DNA from 4 places in the Thioalkalicoccus limnaeus genome. Region 3 is predicted to be linked to each of the others. Evidence: predicted binding sites of a transcription regulator. Region 3 holds the regulator's gene; each other region holds the start of a gene.
The links. Region 3 encodes sigma-54, which starts transcription at its own class of promoters, with help from an activator protein. Its sites were predicted from a motif close to TGGCANGNTNCNTGCTT; they were not measured.
Positions count from the first base shown of each region.

Region 1 (4,928 bases), on a different contig from region 3:
GCCGGCCGATCACCCGCCACTGATGCGTTTGCGGGGCGCGATGCTGGCGACCAGCATCGCCGAGTATTTTCGCGATCAGGGGCAGCGGGTCTTGCTGCTGATGGATTCGCTGACCCGCTACGCGCAGGCGCAGCGCGAGATCGCGCTAGCCATTGGCGAGCCGCCGGCGACCAAAGGCTACCCACCCTCTGTGTTCGCCAAGCTACCGCATCTGGTCGAACGCGCCGGTGCCGGCGAGGGGATTGGGTCGATCACGGCCTTTTATACCGTGCTGGTCGAGGGCGATGACCAGCTCGATCCGATCGCTGACGCGGCGCGCGCCATCCTCGATGGCCATGTCGTGCTGTCTCGTGCTTTGGCGGACACGGGTCATTTTCCGGCCATCGATATCGAAGGCTCGGTGAGCCGGCTGATGCAAGAGATTACCGGCTCGGCGCAACAGGAGGCCGCGCGGGCCTTGAAGGGTTTGGTGTCGCTGTACAACAGAAATCAGGATCTGATCACACTCGGTGCCTATCGCAAAGGCCACAATCCTCAGGTGGACGAGGCCGTTGAACGGCATCCGCAGATCGCTCGATTCCTGCGACAAGGGATCCATGAGCGGGTCGATCTCGGGGCTAGCGTCGGACAGCTGATCGAGCTGATGAAGCCCTCGGAGGCGGAAGGCAACTCCCGCGAGATAAAACCCCATTTGGGTTGACTGATGCGCGGTGCAGGTGCGGCTTCAGCCGCAACGCAATTCGGCTAGACGGCCAGGGCCGTGGCCGTCGTGCGGCTGAAGCCGCACCGACACCGAATCTGTTGTGATTCAACGGAGACAGCCGCGCAAGCCTGGTGCGGGGTTCTGCGGGAGTTGCCTGGACGGCCGGGGAGCTAACGGCCTGTGCCGACCTGTAACATCTTCGGGCGATGGACGGGAAAGATATGAGTCGTAAACAACGCATCGAGCACCTGAAACAGTTCGCCGAGGACCGGGGGCAGGACGCGGCGCGGGCGCTCGCCGATCGCCGTCGGGTCCTCGAGGAGACCGACGGCCAGCTCAACCAGCTCATCGTGTACCGTGACGAGTACACGGGTCATACGCCAGTGACCGCCGAGCAGACCGGCGCGAACTTGCGGGACTATTGGCGCTTCATGTCGCGGCTCAACACCGCTATTGTGGAACACCGCGAGCGTATCGATCAACAGCGAATTGCCCTTGAGCAATCCTTCTGTCGCTGGCAGGAAAGTCAACGCGAGGTCGCCATTCTGGACAAGGTGATCGATCGACTGGGCACCGCGGAACGTCGCGCGCAGGAGCGCCAAGGCCAAAGGATCCAGGACGATTTGTCGAGCCGTTACGCCAATCTCCCGCGCAGCGACGAGAGCTGACCCCATGATGAACGCGATGCTGGTCGCCCTTGCCGAGCGATTCGCGCCCCAAGAAAAAGCGCATGCCGATCGGTCGGCGGCTTCGGAACAAGGCCAGGGCCCTTTCGCCGATCTGATGCGGCAGCAGGGGGCCGAGGAGTCTCTCCCACCCGGCGACGGCGGGACCGAGGGCAGCGCCTCCTACAGCGAAGAGCCGGGTCATTCGGCCAAGCCTGACCTGCGCGCGCTGGCACACGCACTCGGTCCACGCCATGACTCGCTTTCGCACGGAGGCGAACCGTCGTTCATGGGCGATCAGACGTTGACCCTCAATGGCGGGCGCGAGCCCAGCGTCGTGCATCCTGCATCCCTCGCGGGACCTATGCCGATGGACACGCCTGAGGTCGATAGACCCTCGTTCAGCGAGCAGCGTTACGCGGTGTTTTTGCGCCAAACGTCGTTGGATGCGGATCGCGGAGATCTGGAGGGGCGCGCAGAGCGGGAGCGCAGGGTGACCGATGGGCGGACGGAGGCGGAGCACGAGGTAGCGGAGGCGTGCGCGGAGCTAGAACGCAAGGTGGTCGACGGGCGCGCGGAGGCAGAGCGCCAGGTTTCGACTGGGCGTGCGGAAGCGGTGCGGTTTGGCGAACGGGTGGCGAGGGCAGAGCGGCCTGAAGCCGATCCGGCGGGGGCGAGGCCTTCGGATCGAGTGACGATGGCTAACGCGGCCGAGGATGCGATGGGCGGGCGCGGCCAGGTCGCCACGAACGTGCCGGAGACGGAAGGCGCGGCGGCTTTGCGGATGGCGGACGTCTCGTCGTCGATGCTTCAGGCGGGTCGCGTTGCGGCTCAGGTCGGGATCGAAACCGGACGCCCCGAGGGTTTGGCGATGACGGGAATGGCATCCCTGGATGTGCCGTCGCGGCCGCTTACCACAGGCCCAACGCCGGCCCCGCTGAGTGCGTTGACGCAGCCCGTTGCGGCCCAGGGATGGGGCGATGAATTCGGCACGCGCCTCAAGTGGCTTGTCGGTCGGCGCGAGACCATCGCCGAGCTGCGCCTTAATCCCCCGGAACTTGGTCGCTTGGAGATCCACATCAAGCAGGAGAAGGCCAAGACCAGCGTCAGTGTCATCGTCCAGAGCGCGCAGGTCCGCGAAGCGGTGGTCGAGGCCCTGCCGCGCCTGCGAGAGATGTTCAATGAGGCCGGGCTGTCGCTCGAAAGTCTGGATGTGACCGAACGGCAGGCGGAAGGTCGCGCTGACGGGGAGCGGGAGCGCGCGCCGTCGGACGAATCGATGCCGGAGGGCCGCGATCATGGCCAACGCCCGGCGTCTCGGTCGCTGACGCCGACCGACGGCCTGATCGACACCTTCGCTTAATCGCTGGGCCCGTTTCGGTTACGAGCCATCGCTTGTTCCCGCGATGGCCGCTGCTGCGCCTGTTCCCGGTTCGGTGCGGTCCGGTCCGAGCTATGGCGCCATCCCTCTGCACAGCGCCCCTCTGGCGCACGACATCCCGTTGATCTCCCGGGGCCAAAGGCTTCGGTTACCCGGGTGGCTTGACCCGTCAAGGAATCGTCGCCAGTCCAATCTGTCGCGGGCCAAAACCTTGGCGTTCATTCATCGCACGGCCCTAATCCTCTGTTATGTCGCAAGTTAAAGCGATGGCCCAAAGATTGCTTTCTTCAGGGTGGCGGCACGGGGGATGATTCCCGTCAGTGGCCACGCAGCCCAAACAGGTCAAGGGTGTTATGAAGAAGATCGTCATTCTGAGTGTGCTGGGGACGCTGCTCGTTGTCGGTAGCGTAGTGGGGACCTTGTTCGCCACCGGCAGTCTCCCTGGTCTAACGCCGTCCCCCGAGCTAACGGGCACCGAGTCTGACATCGAAGCCTCCGACGCCGTCGCGGTTCGGGCGGCCTCCGCCTATGTCCCGCTCGATCCGGCCTTTGTCGCGACCTTCGCCAACCCGTCGGTTGCGCAATTCCTCCAGGTCAGCATCGAGGTGGCCGTCGACGGAAAGAGCGCCGAAGATGCGATCAAACGCCATGGCCCGGTCATACGCAACAGTATCGTGATGGTTCTGAGTCGTCAGTCGGCCGAGGAACTCCAGACCCCGAAAGGAAAGGAGCAATTGCGCGCGCAGATTCGCGACGAGATCCGTGACACCCTTTCCGGCTTGACCGGAAAGTCTGGGGTTGTCGATGTGTACTTCACCAGTTTCCTGATGCAGTGACATGATGAATAGCGACCTGCTGACCCCCGACGAGCTCGATGCCCTGCTCAACGAGGTCGATTGGGGAGGGCTCTCCGATGACGAGCCGCATCAATACCCCCAGGGCAACGTTGTGCCCTACGATTTCTCGGTGCAGGAGCACATCTTGCGCAGCTCGATGCCGGCGCTGGAGATCGTCTACGAGAAGTTCTCGCGCCGGCTCCGCGCGACTTTGACAGGCGTGTTGCGGCGTGGCACCGCGGTGCAATTGTCGCGTGTCGAGACTCTGCGCTACTCCGACTGGCTCGCCAAGCTCCCAAGACATTGCGGGATGCATCTGGTCAAGGTTCGGCCGCTGTTGGGTACCGGCCTGTTCGTGTTGCCGTCGAATCTGGTTTATCTCTTCGTCGATAGTTATTTCGGCGGACGGACCGAGGCGCAACACATCGCGCAGTCGCGCGAAATCACGTCGGCCGAGCTCCGGGTAACCCGGATCATTGTCGATCGCATTGCCAAGGAACTCGAGGAGGCTTGGTCACCGATCTATCGGATTGCGATCGAACATGTGGGTTGGGAGACGAACCCCTTGTTCGCCAATGTGGCGAGCCCGGGTGACCGTGTGATCGCGGCACGATTCGGCATTCGACTGGGTGAGGTCAAGGAGGAGCTGAGTTTCGCGATCCCCCATTCGATGGTCGAGCCCCTCAGGGCCCAGCTCGACAATAGTCTTTCGGGCGAACACTCGGATCAGGAACGCCGTTGGCGGGAAAACCTGGTCGAGAATCTGTTGAATGTGCCACTCGAGCTGCGCGGCACCCTGGTGGAGACTGTGATGCCAGTGCGACGGATCCTGACCATGAAGCCTGGCGATGTGATCCCGGTCGAGATCCCCGAGCGGCTGCCGGTTGATTTGGAGGGCACGACGGTGTTCACCGGGGAACTGGGAGCGGCTCGGGGACGCAATGTGGTGACCATCACCCAGGTCCTCCACCAAGAGGCTGAACCGAAAAGATCAGCGTCGGCCGCGAGCTCTCAGCAGGCCACCCCGACGGCCTGGCTTGCGACGGACAAGAACCAGGGCGGCTTCGCCGCCTGCGCCTGAATCTGCACTCACCATCCTGGAGACCCGAGATGCACTCGATCGACACATCAGATCGCCCCGATGCCGACGCGCGTCTTTCCGATGACAACCCCGCGCCAAAGGTCGACACCACCGCGCTCGGAGCCAAGGCGGCATCGCCCGGTGCGAACCTGGACGTCGTTCTGGATATCCCAGTGACGGTGTCGATGGAGGTAGGGCGCCGGCGGATGACGATCCGCGACCTGCTCAAACTCAGTCATGGCTCGGTTCTGGAATTGGATCG
Region 1 is NZ_JBDKXB010000005.1:45,819-50,746, forward strand. It holds gene fliI (flagellar protein export ATPase FliI) at 1-700, shown strand, start outside; gene fliJ (flagellar export protein FliJ) at 925-1,371, shown strand; gene ABC977_RS05780 (flagellar hook-length control protein FliK) at 1,376-2,731, shown strand; gene ABC977_RS05785 (flagellar basal body-associated FliL family protein) at 3,103-3,585, shown strand; gene fliM (flagellar motor switch protein FliM) at 3,587-4,666, shown strand; partial or broken gene fliN (flagellar motor switch protein FliN) at 4,810-4,928, shown strand, end outside.
Region 1: a site for sigma-54 is predicted at 3,017-3,033, ahead of ABC977_RS05785 (flagellar basal body-associated FliL family protein). Genes of this name have one in related genera too.

Region 2 (4,928 bases), on a different contig from region 3:
AGGCGTTCCAGACCATAGGTGATCTCGCCGGTCACAGGCCGGCAATCCAGTCCTCCGACCTGTTGGAAATAGGTAAACTGGGTCACCTCCATGCCATTGAGCCACACCTCCCAGCCGAGGCCCCAGGCGCCCAAGGTCGGCGATTCCCAATTATCTTCGACGAAGCGAATGTCATGGACCAACGGATCGATTCCGATCGCCTTCAACGAAGCCAGGTAGAGCTCCTGGATATCGATCGGTGATGGCTTTAGAACAACCTGAAATTGATAATAGTGTTGCAAACGATTGGGGTTTTCTCCATAACGACCATCGGTTGGCCGTCGCGACGGCTGCACATAGGCACTTCGCCACGGCTCTGGGCCGATCGACCGGAGGAAGGTAGCTGGATGGAAAGTCCCGGCCCCGACCTCCATGTCCAAAGGCTGAAGGATCACGCAACCGTGACGTGCCCAGAATCGTTCGAGCGTAAAGATCAGCCCTTGAAAGGTTTCAAGGTCCAGCGAATCACAATTCAATGCCGGCTCCCGGGGTTAGTAATGGTCTTGAATAAAACAGCTAGTATATCGGCAAGGATTCGACGCTGGCCACGTCCAGCGTCTGTCTCGATGATCTAATCGTTTGTGGGGTAATCCAATGGATGCGGCAACGCGTGAGCGACGCTATCGGGCGATCACTCGGACTTCGGTCGTTGCCGGCGTAGCGAACCTCTTTCTGGGGATCTTCAAGATCGGCGCAGGGATCGTGGGTCAGTCCTATGCGCTGATCGTCGACGGGATCCATTCCCTGTCGGACCTGCTCTCTGATTTCGTCGTCTGGTTCGTCGGTCGCAAGGCGACCCGTGCCCCCGATCTCGAACACCCGTACGGCCATGCGCGTTACGAGACCGTCGTCACGCTGGTCTTGGGCATTGCATTGGCCGTGGTCGCGATCAGCATCACCTACGATGCGGTTCGACGCCTGTTCGAACCGGACACGCTGTTGATCCCAGGCGTCATCGCATTGTGGGCTGCCGCACTGTCGATCCTAATCAAAGAAGCCCTGTATTGGTATACGCTGAAGGCGGGAGAAAAAGTCGGCTCGACGATGTTGCGCGCAAACGCCTGGCACCATCGAACCGACGCGATTTCGTCGGTCGTGGTCCTGGTCGGCGTCGCTGGCTCGATCGCCGGCCTGAACTACCTCGATGCGGTCTCTGCGATCCTGGTAGCCTTGATGATCGCGAAGATCGCGTGGGACCTCGTTTGGGAGGCGATTCGCGAGCTCGTCGACACGGGCCTGAGCCGCGAGCGGTTGGCGAAGGTGCAGGATACGATCCGGGCCGTGCCAGGCGTCCGCGACGTGCATATGTTGCGCACGCGCAAACTCGGCGGCCAAGCGGCAGCGGATGTCCACGTCCTCGTCGATCCGCGCCTCAGTGTCTCCGAGGGCCATATGATCAGCCAGATCGTCGAGGACCGTTTGAAGGCGCGGATCGACGAGATCATCGATGTCACAGTCCACATCGACCCGGAAGATGACGAGGATGGATCACGCTCGGTCGGATTGCCCCCACGCGCGGAAGCCTTGGATCATCTCGCCCGACGCTGGGCCTCGATCCCCGCTGCGGCGAGCCGCCAACGCATCGTCCTGCATTACCTCGACGGACGGATACAGGTCGAGGTCTACTTTCCGCTGAGCGCCTACAGCGGGCGTGAAACCGATGCGCAGCGACTCGCCGACGACTTGTCACGGGCGCTGATCAGCGAACCGGTTTTCGAGCGCGTCACGATCTACTTTGGAGGTGACGCACACTAATGGGGCGTTTCCTCGACGCCTTGCACCACTTTAGTGACGGATCTCGGCGAGCCCGCGGCCAATCAAGGTCGTCGTGCCGCGTACCCGAGCCCTTTCCAAGCCGGCGCTGACGTGATCCCATATCCCCAAGCGTAGCGGTTCAGCGCGCAGGCTCGCCGAAGCAGCCTTGACGATGTCTCGTCTTGCATTGAACCCGGCGCTGATCGATAGGCCAGCCAGTCTCGGTTCATACTGGCATTTTTCATGCATAATTGGCCGCATCGTCCATGCCGTTTTGCGGTAAAGGACCGATCCCGGCTGTGCACAGCGGCTCTTTCCCAACACGACCCAATTTGGAGTGACCTCGATGTCTGGAAACGTCATAAAGATGATCAAGGAAAAGGAAGTCAAATTCGTTGATCTGCGGTTTACCGATACCCGCGGCAAGGAGCAGCACGTATCCCTGCCCAGCAGTCAGATCGATGACGACTTCTTCAAGGAAGGCAAGATGTTCGACGGCTCGTCGATCGCCGGGTGGAAGGGCATCCAGGAGTCCGACATGGTGTTGATGCCCGAGGCTGAGACGGCCGTTCTCGACCCTTTTTCGGATGAAGCGACCCTGATCCTGCGTTGCGACATCCTGGAACCTTCGACGATGCAAGGCTACGAACGGGATCCGCGCTCGCTGGCCAAGCGTGCGGAGGCCTTCCTGAAGTCCACCGGTATCGCCGATTCCGCCTTTTTCGGACCCGAGCCCGAGTTCTTCGTGCTCGACGATGTCCGCTGGGGTGCCGACATCAGTGGCTGCTTCTACAAGATCGATTCCCAGGAGGCCGATTGGAATTCCGCGAAGGTCTTCGAAGACGGCAACATGGGGCACCGGCCGAATGTCAAGGGTGGCTATTTCCCCGTGCCGCCAGTCGATTCGCTGAATGATCTACGCGCAGCCATGTGCCTTGCGCTCGAAGAGATGGGGGTGCCCGTCGAGGTGCATCACCACGAGGTGGCAACCGCCGGCCAGTGCGAGATCGGAACGCGCTTCGCGACCCTGGTCCACCGGGCGGACATGAATCAGATTCTCAAGTATTGCGTCCACAATGTCGCGCATGCCTACGGTAAGACAGCGACCTTCATGCCCAAGCCGCTGGTCGGTGATAACGGCAACGGGATGCACGTGCACCAATCCCTCGCGAAGGACGGAAAGAATCTGTTCGCGGGTGACAAATACGGCGGCTTGTCGGAGACCGCGCTCTACTACATCGGTGGGATCATAAAGCACGCCCGTGCGTTGAATGCCTTCACCAACGCCTCGACCAACTCCTACAAACGCCTCGTCCCCGGCTTCGAAGCGCCGGTCATGCTGGCCTACTCGGCGCGAAACCGTTCGGCGTCGATCCGCATCCCGCATGTCCCGAGTCCCAAGGCGCGCCGCATCGAGGTCCGTTTCCCCGATTCGATGGGCAACCCCTATCTGTCGTTCGCAGCGATGATGCTCGCGGGCATCGACGGGATCCTGAACAAGATCCATCCGGGTGATCCGATGGACAAGGATCTTTACGACTTGCCGCCGGAAGAGGAAAAGTCCATTCCCACGGTTTGCTTCTCGCTCGATCAGGCGCTCGGCGCGCTCGATAAGGACCGTGAATTCCTGACCAGCGGCGGAGTCTTCACGGACGACCTGATCGACGGATATATCGCGCTGAAGATGCAAGAGGTCACGCAGCTGCGGATGACGACCCATCCGATCGAGTTCGACCTCTATTACAGTCTCTGACGATGCGCTGATCGATTCAGCGTTCGGCGCGGTGCAGTGCGTGCCGCGCCGGGCACGGGACGGGGAGCCGGGACACACCAGCGGGTTCCGGCTCCATACCTGACGATGCCCGATCGCCCCGAAACGGTTGGCTCCTGACCCCAACCTGCACTATCCTCTCGTGCCATGGGCTACCTGATCGTTTCACTTCTGGCCATCCTGGCGTCACCGCTCGCCGCCGACGTCTATCGCCATGTCGATGAACAGGGTCGGGTCACCTTCTCCGATCGGGCCGTGCCAGGTTCCGTTTTGGTGGAGAGTCGCGGCAGCGGGCCGCCGCCTGCGGCGCGCCCCTTTGATACGGTGGCCCCAGACGAACCGACCGGCGATCCGGGCCCGTTCGAGGCCTTCGAGATCCTCGAGCCGGCGGATGGCGACATCGTTCCGCACAATGAGGATCCGGTCGCGATCCGACTCTTGCTGATCCCTTCGCTGATGCCCGAGCAACGGCTTCAGCTGCGTGTCAACGGCCAACTGGTTCCCGGTGACTTGCGCGAGACCCAGACGGCTTTGCAAGGGCTAGCGCCCGGGTCGCATCGTCTCCAGGCAGTGATACGCGATGGCGACGACGTCATCGCGACCACGGATCCGATTGTCTTCCATCGGCGGCCCGGCTTGGATCCGACCGGGCCGGCACCGTGATTTAGCCAAAGTTCTACTGCGTCACCCTCCGAGGAGCGATCACCGGTCTCGGGACGCCGATATACCCCCCTATCTTGTTCCATGAATGGTCTGGTTCTTGCTTGATTAGAGCCGTTGGGTGTTCCCCTTCGATGCGGACCCCGGAGCCATCCCAGACGATTCGCCTCTCGCCTCGATCATTGCCGGTCTCATGCACCATGGTCTCGACACCGACGACGAATCTGGAACGCACCATCCTGGACAATCTGAGTACCGCCGTGCTCCTATTCGGCGCAGACCTTCGTCTGAGATACCTGAATCCTGCCAGCGAAATGCTGCTGGCGGTCAGCGCTCGCTATGTCCTCGGACACCCGGTCGGGGAGATCGTCGCATGTCCCGAGGGCGATCTGGAAGCGCGCCTGGAGGAGGCCTTGACCACAAAACACCCATTCACCGAGCGCGAACGGAATCTGCTATTGCTCGATGGTCGGTCGATCACGGTCAATTGCACGGTGCTGCCGCTGCACCAAGTCAATGCCGCGGGCGAGATCCTGATCGAATTGCATCAGGTCGATCGCCAATTGCGGATCACGCGGGAGGAGCAGCTGATCACTCAGCACCAGGCGAGTCAGGCACTGATTCGCGGCCTCGCACACGAGATCAAGAATCCTCTGGGAGGCTTGCGCGGGGCCGCGCAACTCCTCGAAGACGAGTTGCCGGA
Region 2 is NZ_JBDKXB010000011.1:43,058-47,985, reverse strand. It holds gene glyQ (glycine--tRNA ligase subunit alpha) at 1-515, opposite strand, end outside; gene ABC977_RS09990 (cation diffusion facilitator family transporter) at 634-1,794, shown strand; gene glnA (glutamate--ammonia ligase) at 2,141-3,547, shown strand; gene ABC977_RS09980 (DUF4124 domain-containing protein) at 3,713-4,228, shown strand; gene glnL (nitrogen regulation protein NR(II)) at 4,426-4,928, shown strand, end outside.
Region 2: a site for sigma-54 is predicted at 2,027-2,043, ahead of glnA (glutamate--ammonia ligase). Genes of this name have one in related genera too.

Region 3 (4,928 bases):
GTCGCCGCTCCAAAGCCGTCGAGCGCCGCATGGCGGAACTCGGTATCGATCGCCTCTATCAAGGATGCCGTGACAAGCTGCCAACCTACGAACAGCTGCGAAAGGAACTGCAACTCGACGACCGTTGCATCGCCTACGTCGGCGATGACCTCGTCGATCTGCCGGTGATGCAACGGGTCGGGCTGGCCGTTGCGCCGGCCGACGCGGATAGGCGGGTCGTTGCGCAGGCCCATTGGCAGACACCATCCGCGGGGGGCCGGGGAGCGGCGCGCGAGGTCTGCGAGCTCATCATGGAAGCCCAGGGCACTCTCCCGCACTGATGGCCATGCCATGACGGGGAGCCGCCCGGCACCAGCGATGTTCGTCAACCGCCAACAGCTCACACTCGCATTGATCCTGGCGGGGCTCGGTACCGCCGCCTGGTGGTGGGGCCGGCCCGAGCGGGTCGAGGCGCCGCCGTCGGCGTCGGCCGAGCGCCGTCCGGATTACGTCGTCGAGGGCTTCCGGGCCACGCAGATGGACGATCTCGGACGGACCCAGCGTCATCTGCAGGCGCGCATCTTGCGGCATTTTCCCGGGGACGACAGCACGGAGCTCGACGCCCCCGAACTGACCTGGCTAGTCGATCAGGCCCCTCCGTGGCACGCCCAAGCCGCGGCCGGCCGGGTCGCGGCCGAGGGCAACGAGATCCAGCTCCACGGCAACGTCGTGCTGCATCGCGCGGCCAGCGCTACGACCCGCGCGATACGGATCGAGACCGATTCGTTACGCGTCGAACCCCAAAACGACTACGCCGAGACCGATGACCCGGTTCGACTCTACAGCGACCGTGATCAACTGACGTCGACCGGCGTCCGCCTCTGGTTCGGCGAGACACTCCGGATCGAATTTCCGAAGCGCACACAGGCCATCTTTCACATGGCCGATGAGGGGCGACCATGATTCAGCCCGGTCACGACCGCCGACACCTCGCTTGCGCGCTCTCGCTGCTGCTGGCGTCGTGGGTCGGATCCGCTGTGCCAAGCCCCGCTGGCGCCGACGACCCGATCCAGATCGAGGCCGACAGCGTGCAGTTCGACGACCAGCTCGCCCTCAGCCTCTACCAAGGCCAGGTCCTGGTCGAACAGGGTCGGCTGCGCATCGAGGCCGACCGAGTCGAAGTTCAGCATCGACCCGATCGCCGGCCGGAACGGATCACCGCTTGGGGGGACCCGGCGATCCTCGTCCAACGCGCCGAAGGCGACGCCCCGGAGCAGCGGGCCGAGGCGCGACAAATGACCTATGACGTCACCCGGGACGAGATCAGTTTGATCGACCGAGCCGTCCTCTACCAGGGTCAGGATCGCTTCAGCAGTGATCGGATCCTGTTCAATCGAGCAACCTCCCAGATCAAGGCCGGGACCAGCGCGAACGGGACGGAGCGCGTTCGCATCGAGATCACCCCCACACCATGACGACACTGCGGGCAACGAATCTCACCAAGCACTATCGCCATCGCCCGGTACTCCGAGGCGTCGATCTCGATGTCAACGACAGCGAAGTCGTGGGCCTCCTGGGGCCGAATGGCGCGGGCAAGACCACCTGTTTCTACCTGATCGTCGGCCTGATTGCGGCCAATACGGGCCGGATCACGCTCGACGGGCGGGATCTGACGCGGCTGCCGATGCACGCCCGCGCCCGCTGCGGCTTGAGTTACCTCGCGCAGGAACCCTCGGTCTTTCGCAAACTGAGCGTCGAGGAGAACCTGTTGGCGATCCTCGAGACACGCCGCGAGCTCGACCGCGCCGGACGGCGCACCCTCGGGACAGCCTTGCTCGAGGAACTCGGCATCGCCCATGTCGCTGGATCGCTGGCCCTGAGCCTGTCCGGCGGCGAACGCCGCCGCCTCGAGATCGCGCGTGCGCTGGCCGTCGAGCCACGGGTCATGTTACTCGACGAACCCTTCGCGGGGGTCGACCCGATCGCAGTCGGCGACATCAAGCAGATCGTGACCCATCTGCGCGAGCGCGGCATCGGCATCCTGATCACGGACCATAACGTGCGTGAGACGCTCGACATCTGCGACCGCGCTTACATCATCAACGACGGCCGGGTCATCGCCGAAGGGACACCCCAGGCCTTGCTCGAAAACGCCGAGGTCCGGGCCGTCTACCTCGGCGAGCACTTCACGCTATGACCCCGGGGCACTCGACACGAGCCGGGGCCGGCACCTCGAGTCATGCTACGATCAGGGTTGCATCGGCTAGAATGATCCAGATCGCATTGAATTGCGAACCATGTTACGGCAATCCGAGCAATGAAGCAGTCGATCCAACTTCGTCTCGGCCAGCATCTGGCCATGACCCCGCAGCTGCAGCATGCGATCAAGTTGCTGCAGTTGTCGACGTTGGATCTGCAGCGCGAGATCCAGGAGGTCCTGGAATCGAACCTGATGATCGAGGAGGGCGACGAGACCGAGGGTTCCCATGGCGCCGAGGAACAAGCAGGCGAACGCCCGGCGGAAGAGCGTGATGCCCTTCTCGAAACCCCGCCGCGGGATCTCGACCGCGAGGTCGATGGGCAACGCACCGACATCCCTGAGGACTTACCGGTCGACACCGAGTGGAGCGACCTTTACGACACCAGCTACCTGCCCGGCGCGACCCGCGACGAAGAGGGGCCGGATTGGCTCGCACAGCGCAGTCGCCCGCAAAGCCTGCACGACCACCTGATGTGGCAACTGAACCTGTCCCGCCTCGACCCGCTCGAGCAGGCGATCGCGACCGCCGTCATCGATGCGATCAATGACGACGGGTACTTGACGACCGATACCGCGGAGCTGAAGGCGACCCTCGGTGACCCCGACCTCGGGTTGGATGAGATCGAGGCCGTGATCCATCGCGTCCAGTCATTCGACCCTCCAGGCGTGGCCGCGCGCGACCTGCGCGAATGCCTCCTTCTGCAATTGCGACAACATCCGCAAGGGGATCCCGTGCGCGATGTCGCGCTCGCCATCTGCCGCGACCACTTCGCCACGCTGTCGCGACGCGATCTCGCCGGGATCCGCACCGCACTTGGCCTCGACGCCGACGAACTGGCACAGGCCATCACGATGATTCGTGCTCTGCAACCCCGCCCCGGGGCCTTGATCGCGGAAATCCAAACAGAGTACGTTATACCCGACGTCTTGGTGCGCAAACGCGACGGCGCCTGGTTGGTCGAGCTGAACCCGGACATCACGCCGCGGCTCAGGGTTAATGCGGACTATGCGAAGCTGATCCGCCGTGCCGATCAAAGTGCCGACAACCTGTGCTTGAAGAGCCACCTCCAAGAGGCACGCTGGTTCATCAAGAGCCTGGCGAGCCGCAATGAGACGGTGCTGCGCGTTGCCGCCAAGATCGTGGAGTTGCAAAGGGATTTTCTGGAACACGGAGAGGAGGCGATGAAGCCCATGGTCCTGCGCGACATCGCTGAGACCCTCGATCTGCACGAGTCGACGATTTCGCGCGTGACGACCCAGAAGTACATGCATACTCCACGAGGCACCTTCGAATTGAAGTTCTTCTTTTCCAGCCATGTGGGCACGGCTTCGGGAGGCGAATGTTCGTCGACCGCGATCCGCGCCCTGATCCGCAAGCTGGTCGCCGGTGAGCCGGCCAGCAAGCCCCTCAGCGACAGCCGGATCGCGACCGTGCTTGGGGATCAGGGCATCAATGTGGCCAGACGCACCGTGGCAAAGTACCGCGAGGCCTTGGGCATACCACCTTCGAACGAACGTAAACGTCTCACTTGAGAGGCGTTCAGAACACTAGGAGTACATCATGCAGATCAACCTGACGGGGCACCATGTCGACATCACCGAGGCACTCCGGGGCTATGTCGAGAACAAGTTCGAGCGTCTCGGGCGGCATTTCGACCACGTCATCAACATGCACGTCATCCTCAGCGTCGAGAAGCTCCGCCAACGCGCGGAGGCCACGATCTACGTCAATGGGGCCAACCTGTTCGCGGAGTCGGTCCATGAAGACATGTATGCCGCGATCGACGGGTTGATCGACAAGCTCGATCGCCAGGTCATTCGCCACAAGGAGAAGAAGAACAATCACCGCGGCGGCAACAGCCTCAAAGGATTAGACGAAGCCCCACCGACCGACGAGTAGGAAGCACCCCGGTCCGAGCGATAGGCAGACCAAACGCCCCGGACCGGGCGCCACTTCGTCCCGAGTGATTGGTCTCATGCGACTCGGTGCGATCGTCGCGACCGACGCGATGCTCACAGCGGCTGACGCCGTTGTGATGCAATACCCCACAATCACCGCGCTGGATGTGCGAAAATCTCCGCCCATTATCCTTGTCCAGTGCATTGGGATTCATGTGATCGATGTCTCCGTCTGAACTCATCGCCGAGCGCCGGATCGGCTGCCGTGTAGAGGTCACCAGCAAGAAGCGCTTGCTCGAGACCTTGAGCGAACTGTTGGCCAGCGCGAACCTGATCCTCACGCCGGAGATCGTCTTCGAACGCTTGATCGAACGAGAACGGCTCGGAAGCACCGGTCTCGGTCACGGTATCGCGCTGCCGCACGCACGCGTACCGGAGATCCGGGAACCGATCGGGGCCTTCGCCCAACTGGCGACGGGGATCGGATACGACGCCATCGACGAAACGCCAGTCGACCTGGCCTTCGCGCTACTGGTACCCGAGGCGGCCAATGAGATGCATCTGCAGCTTCTATCCCAGTTGGCCACGATGCTCAGCAATCCAGCTTTGCGGGTGAGCCTGCGCAACGCCGAGACAGCGGCCGAGGTACTCGGCCTCTTCAAGGACTGGGAACAGCGTACGACATAGTAGCTCACGGGACTCGGCCGGCGCCGCCGGAAGGGCCTGTCAAGGTACCATGAAACTGATCATCGTCAGCGGTCTGTCGGGCTCGGGCAAGAGCGTTGCGCTC
Region 3 is NZ_JBDKXB010000012.1:5,991-10,918, reverse strand. It holds gene ABC977_RS10345 (KdsC family phosphatase) at 1-320, shown strand, start outside; gene lptC (LPS export ABC transporter periplasmic protein LptC) at 331-942, shown strand; gene lptA (lipopolysaccharide transport periplasmic protein LptA) at 939-1,454, shown strand; gene lptB (LPS export ABC transporter ATP-binding protein) at 1,451-2,176, shown strand; gene ABC977_RS10325 (RNA polymerase factor sigma-54) at 2,297-3,772, shown strand; gene hpf (ribosome hibernation-promoting factor, HPF/YfiA family) at 3,801-4,139, shown strand; gene ABC977_RS10315 (PTS sugar transporter subunit IIA) at 4,361-4,825, shown strand; gene rapZ (RNase adapter RapZ) at 4,875-4,928, shown strand, end outside.

Region 4 (4,928 bases), on a different contig from region 3:
ACACCCGGATCCTCGGCAACAAGCTGTGGCACCTGTCCCTGCTCGAGCTCTGGCTGCAGCGCCACGTCGATCCGCTGCGCGAAATCCCTTGAAAAACGGGTTGGCGTCCCGAGATCCAAGGCCACTTTCCCAGCCAGTCTCAGACGAGGTAGCCGATGGATGTCCTGGAGCGGATCGACCAGCAGGTCAAGAACAACCCGGTCGTGATCTACATGAAAGGGACTCCGGAGTTCCCGCAGTGCGGCTTTTCGATGCGGGCCTCGGCCGCGCTGCGGGATTGCGGGGTGCCCTTTGCATACGTCAATGTCCTGCAGGATCCCGACATCTTCGAAAACCTGCCGCGCTATGCCGACTGGCCGACCTTTCCGCAGATCTATATCGCCGGCGAGTTGGTCGGCGGTTGCGACATCACGGTCGAGCTCTACGAGAGCGGCGAGCTCAAAAGGATGGTCGAGACCGCCGTATCGAGAACTGACGGGACTGACCCCAACGCCTAGTGGTTCCCCGATGGCCGGTAGCGAATCCTGTCCCGGCTGCTCGGCGCAGGAGCTCATCGTTCCCCCGGCTCCTGCCGTGCTCGGCCGCACGCGACGATACCGACGCGACCTCCGTCAGTTCGCGGCAGCCGTGACCGGGTCTTCGCTGGATTGCCACTGGCGCAGCGGGTCGAGCGCCTGCCAGCGGTTGACGATCCCGCAGAACAGGCGTGCTGTCTGTTCGGCGTCGTAGACGGCGCCATGGGCCAGGCTGTTGTCCCACCCGAGACCAGCGGCCAGCGCGGCCTTCGCCAGCACCGTCTGACCGTAGACGAGACCGGCGAGGCTGACCGTGTCGAACACACTGAACGAATGAAACGGGTTGCGCTTGAAGCCGGTTCGTTCGACCGCCGCCTTGATGAAGCTCAGGTCGAAGGCGGCATTGTGGCCGACGAGGATCGCCCGGTTGCAGCCGGCCTTCTTCACGGCTTTGCGGATCGGGACCAGGATCCGGTTCAGCGCGTCTCGCTCGGCGATCGCGTCGCGGAACGGGTGGTGCGGATCGATCCCGTTGAAGGCCAGCGCCCGCTGGTCGATCTCGGCGCCGAGAAAGGGCAGGACATGGCAAGCGATCGTCGGCGAAGGCGTGACCCGTCCTTCGCCGTCCATCCGCACGATCACGGCGGCGATCTCGAGCAGGGCATGGCGCTGCGGATCGAAACCGGCCGTCTCCACGTCGACGACCACGGGCAGAAACCCACGGAAGCGCCGGGCCATCAGGGGGCTGTCGTCGTCCTCGTTTTTCATCACGGGAGGATAAAGGTTGGCGCGGGTGGACGCCACCTCGACCGCGTTCGATCGGCACCCCGTACCATGGCGAGGCCTGTCGCTAAACACACCGTCTGACTCGCCTTTTCGCCCGCCTTCCGTATCGTGACGGCCGTCACCCAGCTGAGCTGTGCTCTTGCGACCGCTCGTTGACGATGAGCGAGTTTTCGGCGTCATCCGGTAGGTTTTTCTTCGGCAATCGCCTAACATCGCCGTCTTGACAGCATGGCTGGGCGATCAATCTATAAGGATCGAGCATGAAAGCGGGTGTCTCCATTGGCCTGTGCAGTCTGTTAACCTTGTTGGCCGCGTCCGGCTGCGCGACGATCCCGCCGGAGCTGCGGGACCCGCGTGATCCCTGGGAGCCCTTCAACCGGGGTGTCTATCGGTTCAATACCGACTTCGACAATGCCTTTTTGAAACCGATCGCGAAGGGATACCAGGCGGTGACCCCGGAGCCGGTCGATCGGGGCATTACCAATTTCTTCGCCAACATCGCCGATATCCGGTCGGCGGTCAACAACCTGCTCCAATTCAAGCTGACCCGTGCGAGCAGCGATGTCGGGCGCATCGCGGTGAACAGCACCGTTGGTCTCCTCGGCTTCATCGATGTCGCCAGCAACATCGGGATCCCGAGTTACAAGGAGGACTTCGGGCAGACGCTCGGCTATTGGGGCTACAGTTCCGGACCTTTCGTGATGCTGCCGCTGCTCGGTCCGAGCAGCGTCCGGGACACGATCGGGTTGGGCGGCGATATCGCCGTCGACCCATTCTTCAGTATTCGGGAACGCGAAGTGCTCTGGGGCGCCGTCGGGCTGCGCGTCGTCGACGCCCGCGCCGACCTGTTATCGGCCGAAGCGGTGTTCGACGAAGCCGCGGTCATGGATCCCTATGGCTTCCTGCGTGATGCCTATTTGCAGCGGCGTCGCTACCTCGTCCATGATGGCAACCCGCCGCCCGATGAGTTCGAGTTGGAGCTCGAATCCTGGGGCGAGGAAGAATAGCGCTGTTCGGGGGAATGGTGCCGAAGACCGGCCCCTGCGGTCTTCGTCCGTCGTCTAGATCATCAACAGCACTCGTGCTCGACGCGCTCGAGCAACCGCAGTGCTGTGTCGTTGGCCGTCTGCTCGAACAGTTCGCGCAGGCTGTTGACCTGGCTGCCGACGAAGTACAGCTCATCCTGGCCGCGGTGTTCGATCTCGGCTAGCTTCTTCCTGAAGTAGTCATGCCACGCAGACCTCTCGTCGAGGCGCCCGAGGCTGGCGTGAATCGCCGCGACGAGACGTCGCGCGCACTCGTCGCATTCGTTGCCCGCGAAGCTGACATAGCGGTCGATCTGTACGGCGGAACTCGGCACGGCTGGGATCCTTGGGATGGCGAATGGATGTCGTAGGAGCGACAAAGGCCCCTGGCTTGCAAGGACGGCGACAAACCGAAACCCCGTGCCGGGGATCGAGATCGGCGGAATTCCGGCACATATCGGTGCGGGCACGGGGCTTCGGTCGTTGCGCAAAGGCCCATAAGCAAAGGCCGCGCCATTCCCCCACCGCCAGGCCATGGTGGCGAGTCAGACCGGCGATAACCGTCGGCCTGAGTACGGCGCTGAGCCGTCGCCTATGACGGACGGGGCCGGTTCCCGTCGGTCAGTCTAGGAACTCGCTCATCAGGCCGCGCAGGTCGACGCGGGCGCGCAGGCGCCGGCACAGCATCAGGATGCCGACGAACTTACGATGCAGAAATAGCGTCGCTGGATCCGGGAGCCGCCGGAAGGCGTTCTCGTAGTAGAGATCACGGCCGCGAAGCAGAACGCGCTCGAACAGCGTCGAGGCGCCGAAGTCATAGGGGCCGTCGTGGCGTAGTATCTCGCCCGACAACCGGATCAATTCGAGCAGCGGTGCCACCTGCTCGGGTGAATCCTCGTGCCCGATATAGGCGAGTGCCACGGCCCCGTCGCGCAGGCCTTCGATATCGTCGGCGAGGCCGGCTCGCCCGATGCGCCGGTAGTGATCGACCAGCTCGGGTGAAATCCGCTGGACAGCGCCAAAATCGAGCAGGGCGATCCGCCCGGAGGCCGGATCGTACAGGAAGTTGCCGAAGTCCGGATCCGTCTGCATCAGGCCGAATTCGAAGAGTTCGCGCAACGCCAAGCGGCTCAGCAGCGTGGCGACGCGGTCCCGGTCGGCGCGCGTGTAATGCGGATCGGCCAGACGATCGACCGGAACGCCGTCGGCGAAGCTCATCGCCAGCACGCGCGAGGTCGAGAGCTCGGTATGAACCCGCGGCACCGCAAAATCCGGGTCGTCACCGATCAGCCGCCCGAAGGCCTCGAGCGAAGCGGCCTCGGCGGAATAGTCGGCCTCCTGGTGCAGTTGCCGGCGGGCCTCGTCGAGCAAGGGGCCGATATCCATACCGCGCGGAACGAAGCCGAGGGTCCGACTGATGGCCGCGAGGTTGTCGAGATCGCTGTCGATGCTGTCGCGCACCCCGGGGAACTGAATCTTCAGCGCGACCCCTTGCCCATCGTGAGTCTCCGCGCGATGGACCTGCCCGATCGAGGCCGCGGCGATCGGCGTGAACTCGAAGCGTTTGAAACGGTGGTTCCAGTCGCGACCCAGTTCGGCGTCGAGCACCCTGACGAGTTGGCTCATCGGCATGGGCTCGGCACGGTCCCGAAGCGTCGCCATGATCTCGGCGGCTTCCGGCGTGAACACATCGGAGCCATCCATCGACATCAGTTGTCCGACCTTCATCGCGGCGCCGCGCATCCGCGCCAGACGGTCCGTGAAGCGACGGGTCGCTCGAGGGTTCAAGCGGATGCGGCTGGGCTCGTCGCCTCGGGCGCGGGCGAGTTCGATCAGACCACGCATCCCGACGCCGCTGGCCAGGTCGCTGGTCGCAAGCCCCAAGTGCCAGAGCCGGTGCAACCGCGTGCTCGGAACGGCTCGCCCAGTGCTCGTCGATATGTGATTCATGTCGAGGGCTCCTCGCGCCCTGTTCGATACCGGATCGGTCATTCGCGCAAACTGGATGCCGAAGCCTTCGGCTACAACCCTGACGAGGCTAGGTGAAGCCGCGTGTGGCGCGAAGGCTCGAGCGATCCGGCTGCGACAGGACCGGGCGCGAGGAACGTGACAGCGCGGCCCACGCGGTTCAGGGCGTAGCGGGAGCGACCCTTGTCGCGGGACGGTAACAATCCTGCCTTATGCTGTCGATCTTGCGCGATCGAACGTGCGCGTCGGCGCGAGATGTCTCGCCGTCGAATCGGCCAGGGGGCAGCGAAGAGGTGTCGGGACAGGACCATGCGAACACGGCTACAGCCATCGATGACGGGTTCGCCAGCAGCAGCGGCTTCAAGGCCTCGCCGTCGAAGCACGACGTTTTCATGAGTAATACCGCGGCACCACGTCAACTCGACCGACTGTTGGCGCAACTCACGCGACTGCGTGACGAGGCCTTGCGCATCGAACAGGCTTACGCTGGCGAGCTGGCGGTGATCGAGCCGAGCCACCGTCGCAGCGCCAACAACTTCCTCCACTATCTTGGCGTCCGTCAACAGGATATCCGCGGCTTGCAACAGGATCTCGCGTCCTTGGGACTGTCGTCTCTGGGGGTCCTCGAGCCTCA
Region 4 is NZ_JBDKXB010000033.1:10,056-14,983, forward strand. It holds gene ABC977_RS16155 (N-acetylglutaminylglutamine amidotransferase) at 1-92, shown strand, start outside; gene grxD (Grx4 family monothiol glutaredoxin) at 156-497, shown strand; gene rnt (ribonuclease T) at 612-1,283, opposite strand; gene ABC977_RS16170 (MlaA family lipoprotein) at 1,562-2,308, shown strand; gene cowN (N(2)-fixation sustaining protein CowN) at 2,371-2,661, opposite strand; gene ABC977_RS16180 (ABC1 kinase family protein) at 2,948-4,276, opposite strand; gene ABC977_RS16185 (pyruvate kinase) at 4,687-4,928, shown strand, end outside.
Region 4: a site for sigma-54 is predicted at 2,826-2,842, ahead of cowN (N(2)-fixation sustaining protein CowN). Genes of this name have one in related genera too.